One region of the Pantoea sp. LMR881 genome, then DNA from elsewhere that is predicted to be linked to it. Evidence: predicted binding sites of a transcription regulator. Region 1 holds the regulator's gene; the other holds the start of a gene.

Region 1 (4,347 bases):
GGTTAGCGTGGAGTATGATGGCGCGCTAAAATTTTGCCGTCGGTTATTTTTACTGCGGCAAGGGCCAATAATTAATAATCTGCGCAGCGTAAATTTCGCTCGCGCCTATTCAGTTTCACAAAGCCATGGCAAAAGAACACACTGACCGCACTACGCTTGATCTGTTTGCCGACGAGCGTCGCCCTGGTCGCCCTAAAACCAGTCCGCTTTCGCGTGATGAACAACTGCGTATCAACAAGCGCAACCAACTGAAACGTGACAAAGGGCGCGGGTTACGCCGTGTCGAACTTAAAATGAACAGCGAAGCCGTCGAAGCCCTTAATACCCTGGCGGAACAGCGCAATCTCAGCCGCAGCGAATTAATTGAACAAATGCTGCTGGCACAACTCAAACTGGACTGACGCGCGCAAAACGCACGCAAAAACAAATGTCGCGGCTTTACAAGTTCCGCGCTTTTGTCACGTCTGCTATTATTCGCAGAAATGTGCTTTTTGGCACACATCTCATCATCAGGATTTAAGAGGTTATTTTACCCATGGCAATCGTAGGCATCTTCTTTGGCAGCGATACCGGCAACACCGAAAACATTGCAAAAATGATCCAGAAACAACTGGGTAAAGACGTTGCGGAAGTCCATGACATCGCGAAAAGTACCAAAGAAGATCTGGAAGCGTTTGACATCCTGCTGCTGGGCATCCCAACCTGGTATTATGGCGAAGCGCAGTGCGACTGGGATGATTTTTTCCCGACGCTGGAAGAGATCGACTTCAACGGCAAACTGGTCGCCCTGTTCGGCTGTGGCGATCAGGAAGATTATGCAGAGTACTTCTGTGATGCGATGGGCACCATCCGCGATATCATCGAGCCAAACGGCGCAGTGATTGTCGGTCACTGGCCAACTGAAGGCTATCATTTCGAAGCTTCTAAAGGCCTGGCAGACGATAAACATTTTCTCGGTCTGGCCATTGACGAAGATCGTCAGCCTGAACTGACAAATGAACGTGTCGAGACATGGGTTAAGCAGATTTTTGATGAGCTGCAGCTCAAAGAGATTATCGAAGCATAACCTTTTCAGACTCAATGTGGGCGCTGGCTCACATTGAGTCAATGGAATTTCCTATAGAAATAATAGCCACATTTTTTTAACTTTCTTTGTTTAATCTGTAGAATACCCCCATCGGTCATCCGCTTATTTCTCTGGACCAGAGATGAGGTAGAGCGAAATGTTAACTGATTCCTGCAGAAATCCCCTTCCGCTGTAAATACCTTACAGACTGTGGCGATTTTCGGCGCGTCCCTCGGTTTTCATTTCGGTGCTTCAGTTCTATAATGAGACGCAAATGAGAATGAGTGTAGATCGACATTCAAGGCCAAGCGCCACAAAAGTGATTAAAGTAACAGGACAAAATCCGCATGACTGACAACAATACCGCATTAAAGAAGGCTGGCCTGAAAGTCACGCTGCCCAGACTGAAAATTCTGGAAGTGCTTCAGGAACCTGAATGCCATCACGTCAGCGCGGAAGACTTATATAAACGCCTGATCGATATGGGCGAAGAGATTGGTTTGGCAACCGTATATCGCGTGCTTAACCAGTTTGATGATGCAGGAATTGTGACCCGTCACAACTTTGAAGGCGGTAAATCTGTCTTTGAGTTAACGCAACAGCATCATCACGATCACCTGATCTGCCTGGATTGCGGTAAAGTGATTGAATTCAGTGACGAATCAATCGAAACACGCCAACATGAAATCGCAACACGTCATGGCATTAAACTCTCTAACCACAGCCTGTATCTGTATGGACACTGCTCGCTGGGTGACTGCCGCGAAGACGAATCGCTGCACGACAAATAATTCGCTTTGCACAGAGATGAAAAAGCCGGTGAGATACCGGCTTTTTTTCTGCCTGAAATCAGGCTACCAGCGTTTCCTGTAAGTAGCGCCAGCGAGGAATGGAAGTGCTGCAATCAAGAATAGCCAGTGAAATGCGGCTTTGATTATGACCGTTCATTATCTGCAACCCCCGATATTGTATCGTGATTTCATCCGGACGTTGTGAAAGGATAATATGTTCACTGGTGGCGATACGCATCCCTTCACGTTGCCCCTGCAACTGACGGAACAGCTCTTCGACGTCATTCAGGTTGAGCTGTTTCCCTTGCGGCGTCACCATACTGAAGTCAGGATGAAAGTGCGAGAGCAGGAGATGAAAGCTATCATCTGCCGCGCCAGACTGGTTAAAAATACGTTCAATTAGCTGATGTAACACGACGACACTGTGTTTAGCTTCCTGGGCGAGAACGGTCATTTTTTTCCTTATAACCCCGTTTAGCAACGCTTAAGTGCGCATAGCCTACCTGAAAAAAGACAATTAACATCTTGTAATTGATTAATTTTATTAAACTCAGATTCATCCCATTTTTTTCCGTGAACGCTTTTTGAACATATCAGCACAAACATTTGTATTGGAATAAATCGCAGCCATAAAAAGGGCGATTGCTCGCCCTTTTGTCTTTTTATCATGCCTGGGATAAAAATCTTTAATCGCCGATTTTAGCCCAGGTATCACGTAATCCTACCGTGCGGTTGAACACCAACTGTGACGGTGTTGAATAAACGCTGTCTGCGCAGAAATAGCCTTCACGCTCAAACTGATAAGGTGAAGAGGCTTCAGCATGACCCAGCCCCGGCTCAACAAATCCCTGCTTAATTTCCAGGGAGTTTGGATTAATCGCCGAGAGGAAATCTTCCGCTGCGCCCGGATTCGGCACGCTAAACAGGCGATCGTAAAGACGGAACTCTGCTGGCAGTGCATGTTCAGCTGAAACCCAGTGAATGACGCCTTTGACTTTGCGACCATCTGCCGGATCTTTGCTTAACGTATCAACGTCGCATACGCAGTAGATGCAGGTAATATTGCCGTCGTTATCTTTTGCTACGCGCTCAGCACGGATCACATAAGCGTTACGCAGTCGCACTTCTTTACCCAGCACCAGGCGTTTGTACTGCTTGTTGGCTTCTTCCCGGAAGTCAGCGCGGTCGATCCAGATTTCACGGCTAAACGGAACCTCACGCGTGCCCATTTCCGGTTTGTTCGGATGGTTAGGCATACTGATGATTTCAGTGTGGCCTGCGGGTAAGTTCTCGATAACGATTTTTAACGGATCCAGCACAGCCATTGCACGCGGTGCGTTTTCGTTGAGGTCATCACGAATGCAGGATTCCAGTGAAGCCATCTCAACAATGTTGTCTTGTTTGGTGACACCGATACGGCGGCAGAACTCACGAATCGACGATGCGGTATAACCACGACGACGTAAGCCAGAAACGGTCAGCATGCGCGGATCGTCCCAGCTTTCAACATGCTTTTCACTCACCAGCTGCGTCAGCTTACGTTTCGACATCACTGCATATTCAAGATTCAGGCGAGAAAATTCGTACTGACGAGGATGAACCGGAATGGTGATGTTATCTAACACCCAGTCATACAGGCGACGGTTGTCCTGAAACTCCAGCGTACAGAGCGAATGCGTAATGCCTTCCAGCGCATCAGAGATGCAGTGGGTAAAGTCATACATCGGATAGATGCACCACTTGTTACCCGTCTGATGGTGTTCAGCAAATTTGATACGGTATAACACCGGATCGCGCATCACGATAAAGTTAGATGCCATATCGATTTTGGCGCGCAGGCAGGCTTTACCCTCTTCGAACTCGCCCTTGCGCATTTTTTTCAAACAGCGCGAGATTCTCTTCAACGCTGCGATCGCGATAGGGACTGTTTTTGCCCGGTGCCGTCAGGGTGCCACGATATTCGCGAATCTGTTCAGGCGTGAGTTCATCAACGTAGGCCAAACCTTTGTTGATGAGTTCAACCGCGTAGTTGTAAAGCTGATCGAAATAGTCTGAGGAATAACAGACGTTGCCACTCCACTCAAAACCCAGCCATTGCACATCACGCTTAATCGACTCAACGAATTCCACGTCCTCTTTAACCGGATTGGTATCGTCAAAACGCAGATTACATTGCCCTTGATAATCCTGAGCGATGCCAAAATTCAGGCAGATCGATTTCGCATGACCAATATGCAGGTAACCATTTGGCTCTGGCGGAAAACGGGTATGCACGCTGCTGTGCTTACCGCTCGCCAAATCTTCGTCAATGATTTGACGAATAAAGTTAGTTGGGCGGGCTTCAGCCTCACTCATCACAAAATCCTCAATACGAATAGCGGGTGATTTGTACCACGAAGTAACGGAGTATGATCCACAAAGCGCCGAAGGGAAACAACCGTTTGTTAAGCGATAAAAACAAAAAGGCAGGGAACACCTGCCTTTGGGATG
Region 2 (4,347 bases), 470 kb from region 1:
CTATCGTAAAGTACGAAGTTAACGATACGTGTTCGATAAAAAAGGGGACGAAGATTCGTCCCCTTTTTACTGCTCAGCGATTAAAAATCGTAACCTACTGTAGCCATCACCGAACGCTCCGCACCCCAGTAGCAATAGCCCGTACCATAACAGGCCGCAACGTATTTACGATCGGTCAGGTTGTTGGCATTGACCTGAATCCATGCCCCTTTGAGACGGCTGTCCCAGGTCGCTAAATCAGCGCGAACGGATGCATCAAACAGCGTAACGGAAGGCAGACGTGTGGTGTTTTCATTGTCGGCCCACTGTTTGCCGATGTAACGCACACCGGCACCCGCGCTCAGACCGTAATCAAACCGATAATAGCCCCAGAACGAGGCCATGCTGTTTGGCGTTACGTAAGGGGTATGGCCGTCGTTGCCATCCACCGAGTCCTTAAAACGCAGGTGATTCAGCGTGTAGCCTGCAAGGGTACTCAGGCGCGGGGTGATTTGATTATGCGCTTCAAGTTCAATCCCTTGTGAATGCACTTTGCCAGAAGGCGTATAGGTTGCAGTAAGCACATCGCGGTTAGAGACATCCTTTTGTGTCAGGTCATAGAGCGCCAGCGTATACAGGTCGCGCGTGCCTGTGGGCTGGTATTTTATCCCGGCTTCGTACTGTTCGGCTGTGGTGGGTTTCAGCAAATTATTGTTTGCATCGGTAAGGGCCGTTGGCGTAATCGCCTGGCTCCAGCTGAAGTAGGGGGATAAGCCATTATCGAAGGCATAGAGCAGCGCCGCTCGTCCGCTAACGTGATCATCCTGACGGCGATCGCTGCCGCTGTTGTCCGCTACAATCCGATCGTAACGCCCCGACAGATCCAGATGCCAGCGATCCAGCGTTATCTCATCTTGCAGATAGAAACCGGTCTGATAATAGCGCCGGGTTTTTTCGCTCCACGAGTAAGTGGGCATGATGCCCACCTGTTCACCGGTCAGTGCGTTGAGCTGATTCGCGGCCCCGCCTGCGTTACTGATATCATTTTTATAGCGATGATATTCCGCGCCAATGCTGACGCGATGTTCCAGTTCGCCGGTAGTGAAACTCGCCTGCAAGCGGTTATCTGTTGCCCAGGCCGTTAGTGAAGAGCGTTCACCTGAATAATAACGATTCAACACATCGGGATTTACCGCATCCCAGCCAGTTTGATAAACCTGATCGAGATCGACGTTAGAATGGCTGTAGCTGCCGAGAGATGAAAACGACCAGATATCGTTGAATTGATGTGAGAAATCGTAACTGTAGATCTGTTCGTGTCGTTTGAACTGGTCGAGGTCGCTGTTGCCCTCGTAAAAACCGTTACTCAGTTTGTAGCCGTTGTGTTCAGTAATGCTACCGTCACCGGGTACCGAGCCGTGATAGCCACCAGAAGGATCTTTTTGCAGATAGGCTCTGAGAATGAGGTGGGTATCTTCCGTTGGCTGCCACAGCAGTTGCGGCATCAACGCATATTTCTCTTCACGGGTATGATCGTACTGCGTGTCGCTGTTGCGCGTGATACCGGTCAGGCGAAATGCCCACTGTTCGTTGAGGGCAGAGGTGTAATCAAAAGCCGCGTTGGTGGTGGCATTCGTGCCCGCTGAAAGCTGAAAGTGACCTTCCTCGCTGAACCGGGGACGTCGGGTTGTCATATTGACCAGCCCGCCTGGCACAGTCTGGCCGTAAAGTGCAGAAGAGGGGCCTTTGATGACATCAATACGTTCCAGAAACCAGTTATCGACCTGTAACACGTTAAAGCTGCCGCCGTCACTCATCACCCGTAAACCGTCGAGGAACGTGTTATCCACATCGCCGCCGTGGAAGCCTCGCAGCGAAAGAGTGTCATAACGGGTAGCGGCACCAGCAAAGTTAGTAAAAACGCCGGGTGTGTAATTCAGTGCCTGATTGAGATCGAGCGCGCCCTGATCCTGAATTTGCTGTCGCGTGATCACTGACACCGATTGTGGTGTTGTCAGTAATGGACGATCGCTTTTTGTCGAGCCCTGGCTGGTCGTTACGCGATAATCCTGGGTGGGTGAGTCGGCACTCTCCTGGGGTTGAGCCGTGACGACAAGGGTTTCAGCCGCAAAAACCAGGGATGGTGCAGCAAGCGCCAGCGCACATACGCCTGCGCAGCGTGTTAACGGGAAAGGCAATTTCATTGACGGTCCTTTCAGTTCAGTTAAGCGAACAATGTTAACAATCGATAAAGATTCTCGTTTTAATATTGAGAATTATTACCATTTGTTAAAAATGTTGCAATTTTGCCTGTGAGTGAAGGGAAGTCAAGAGAAATGAACCGATACTGCCACAAAGAGGCAGCAGTATCGGAACAGGATCATTGCACGGAGGTTGTGGTCTGCGGAATATCGTGGGCGCTGTTACAGGTTTTGTCCTTTGGACAATATTTGTCGAGCAGCATCAGCGTTACGCCATTCGTCCAGCCGAAGCCGTCCTGTAATGGATATTCGCCGCCACCGCCGCCGCCGAGGTTTTTACCTTCAACCACATATTTTTCAACCAGCTTGTGCTCTTTGTCATAGGTGGTTTGTACGTTTCGCAGGAAGCGTACACCCACCTGCTGAGCCAGCTGAGGTTTGTTGTAATGCTCCAGACCTTCAACGGCCACCCACTGCAACGGTGCCCAGCCGTTTGGCGCATCCCACTGCTGACCGTTGTTCACTGTCGTGGTCACCAGGCCGCCGGGTTTCAGCAACTGCTTCTCAACCGCACTGGCTGTGCTGTCAGCCTGCTTATCGCTGGCAACCTGCAGGTAAAGCGGGAACAGCGCCGCAGCGGTCAACTGTGGATGTACCTGCTTTTTCTTCCAGTCATAATCGGCGTACCAGCCTTGCTGGCTGTTCCACAGATAACGGTTGATTGCTGCCTGACGCTTCTCGGCGCGATCGGCATACTGCTTCGCCATATCGTCCTGCTTATTGAGCTGATAGCTTTTCGACAACACTTTTTCGAGGTGGAACAGCAGGCTGTTGAGGTCGACCGGTGCCATTTGGGTGGTGCGAATCGTGGCCAGATTTTGCGCATCGGTAAACCAGCGCGAGCTAAAATCCCAGCCCGAAGCTGCGCCTGAACGCAGTTCGCGATAGAGCTCCGCTTTATCACGCTGCGGCGCTTTTTTCGCGGTATTAATATCATCCATCCAGGATTCAGTGCGCGGCACATCACGCGCATCCCAGTAGCGATTAAGCAGCGTACCGTCGGCGAGTTTAATGACACGTTTGCTGGCGTTGCCCGCTGCAACGGTGTTGCTGTCTGCCATCCAGTAATCGTACTCTTTTTTGTAGCTGTGGCAGATAACGGGTATAGGCTTTACCACCGTCGTGGGTCGCCAGCAAATCCACCATCAGGCTAAAGAAAGGCGGCTGTGAACGGCTTAAATAGTAGCTGCGGTTGCCGTTAGGAATGTGGCCGTAGCGATCGAGCAGCGAGGCGAAGTTATCGACCATATCCTGGACGCGATCCCAGTGGCCGCTCTCAGCCAGGCCGAGCATCGTAAAGTAGCTGTCCCAGTAGTAAATCTCACGGAAACGGCCGCCAGGCACGACGTAAGGCTTAGGCAATTGCAGCAGCGAATCATACTGTCCGGCGCTTTTTGCGGTACGTGTCAGGACGGGCCACAGCCCATCGATATGATCGCGCAGATTCTGTCCGGCAGGCGGCACATATTTTTCCATTTCAGGCGGCAGAGTGAAGTTTGCCGTTACGAAACGTTTCAGGTCGAAGCTGCCCTGATTCTTCTGCATCTGCCAGTCGGCAAGAATAGAAGAGGGATCATATTTTGGCAGCGCATCAGCAAAGGTTTTTTGGTCGGGATAAAATTTCGCCTGTTGCACCGCATTGAATAGCGGGCCTAATCGTACATCGGGCGGCTGCGGCTGGTTGCTCAGCATGCGGGAATTATCGTCGGCATGGGCGGTAAAAGCAGGCACGCTCAATAACAGCGTCAGCAGCAGCGGCGCATAACCGTAACGCCGTTCAGTGGCGCTTACCTCAGTTTTTAGCATCGGTTGTTCTCCTTGTCCGAAAAGGCGGTCTCGCGTAACGCATTGACCACCCGAACAACTTTAGACGCTATCTGCCGATTTCACCGGATAGCGAACCGGAATTGTGAAGGCGCAGGAAAAAATAGTGTGTAAAGTCCCGGATAAAAACCGCGATGACCACACGGTTTTTTCTTGCCCTTGTCACACTTTTCCCCGACGCTGGAAAGAAAAAAGGAGAGCAGCATGGAGATCATCTGGTATCACCCTTCGCAACCGGCGGCGCGCTGGATTGAGGGATTACAAAAACGTTTACCGCAGGCGC

What was found. The regulator Fur, encoded in region 1, represses iron uptake genes when iron is present. The targets are predictions, from matches to a motif close to ATAATAATGAGAACNACTATCAA.
Region 2: the regulator Fur is predicted to act here: its motif matches at 2,243-2,265, upstream of O3W44_RS05470 (TonB-dependent siderophore receptor).

What each region holds. Positions count from the first base shown of each region.
Region 1 covers NZ_JAPVOK010000002.1:1,246,817-1,251,163, forward strand. Annotated here, with positions in the region: gene ybfE (LexA regulated protein) at 126-401, shown strand; gene fldA (flavodoxin FldA) at 536-1,066, shown strand; gene fur (ferric iron uptake transcriptional regulator) at 1,414-1,857, shown strand; gene O3W44_RS07710 (hypothetical protein) at 1,916-2,311, opposite strand; partial or broken gene glnS (glutamine--tRNA ligase) at 2,544-4,212, opposite strand.
Region 2 covers NZ_JAPVOK010000002.1:777,999-782,345, reverse strand. Annotated here, with positions in the region: gene O3W44_RS05475 (GlsB/YeaQ/YmgE family stress response membrane protein) at 1-22, shown strand, start outside; gene O3W44_RS05470 (TonB-dependent siderophore receptor) at 81-2,183, opposite strand; partial or broken gene treA (alpha,alpha-trehalase TreA) at 2,360-4,046, opposite strand; partial or broken gene ghrA (glyoxylate/hydroxypyruvate reductase GhrA) at 4,269-4,347, shown strand, end outside.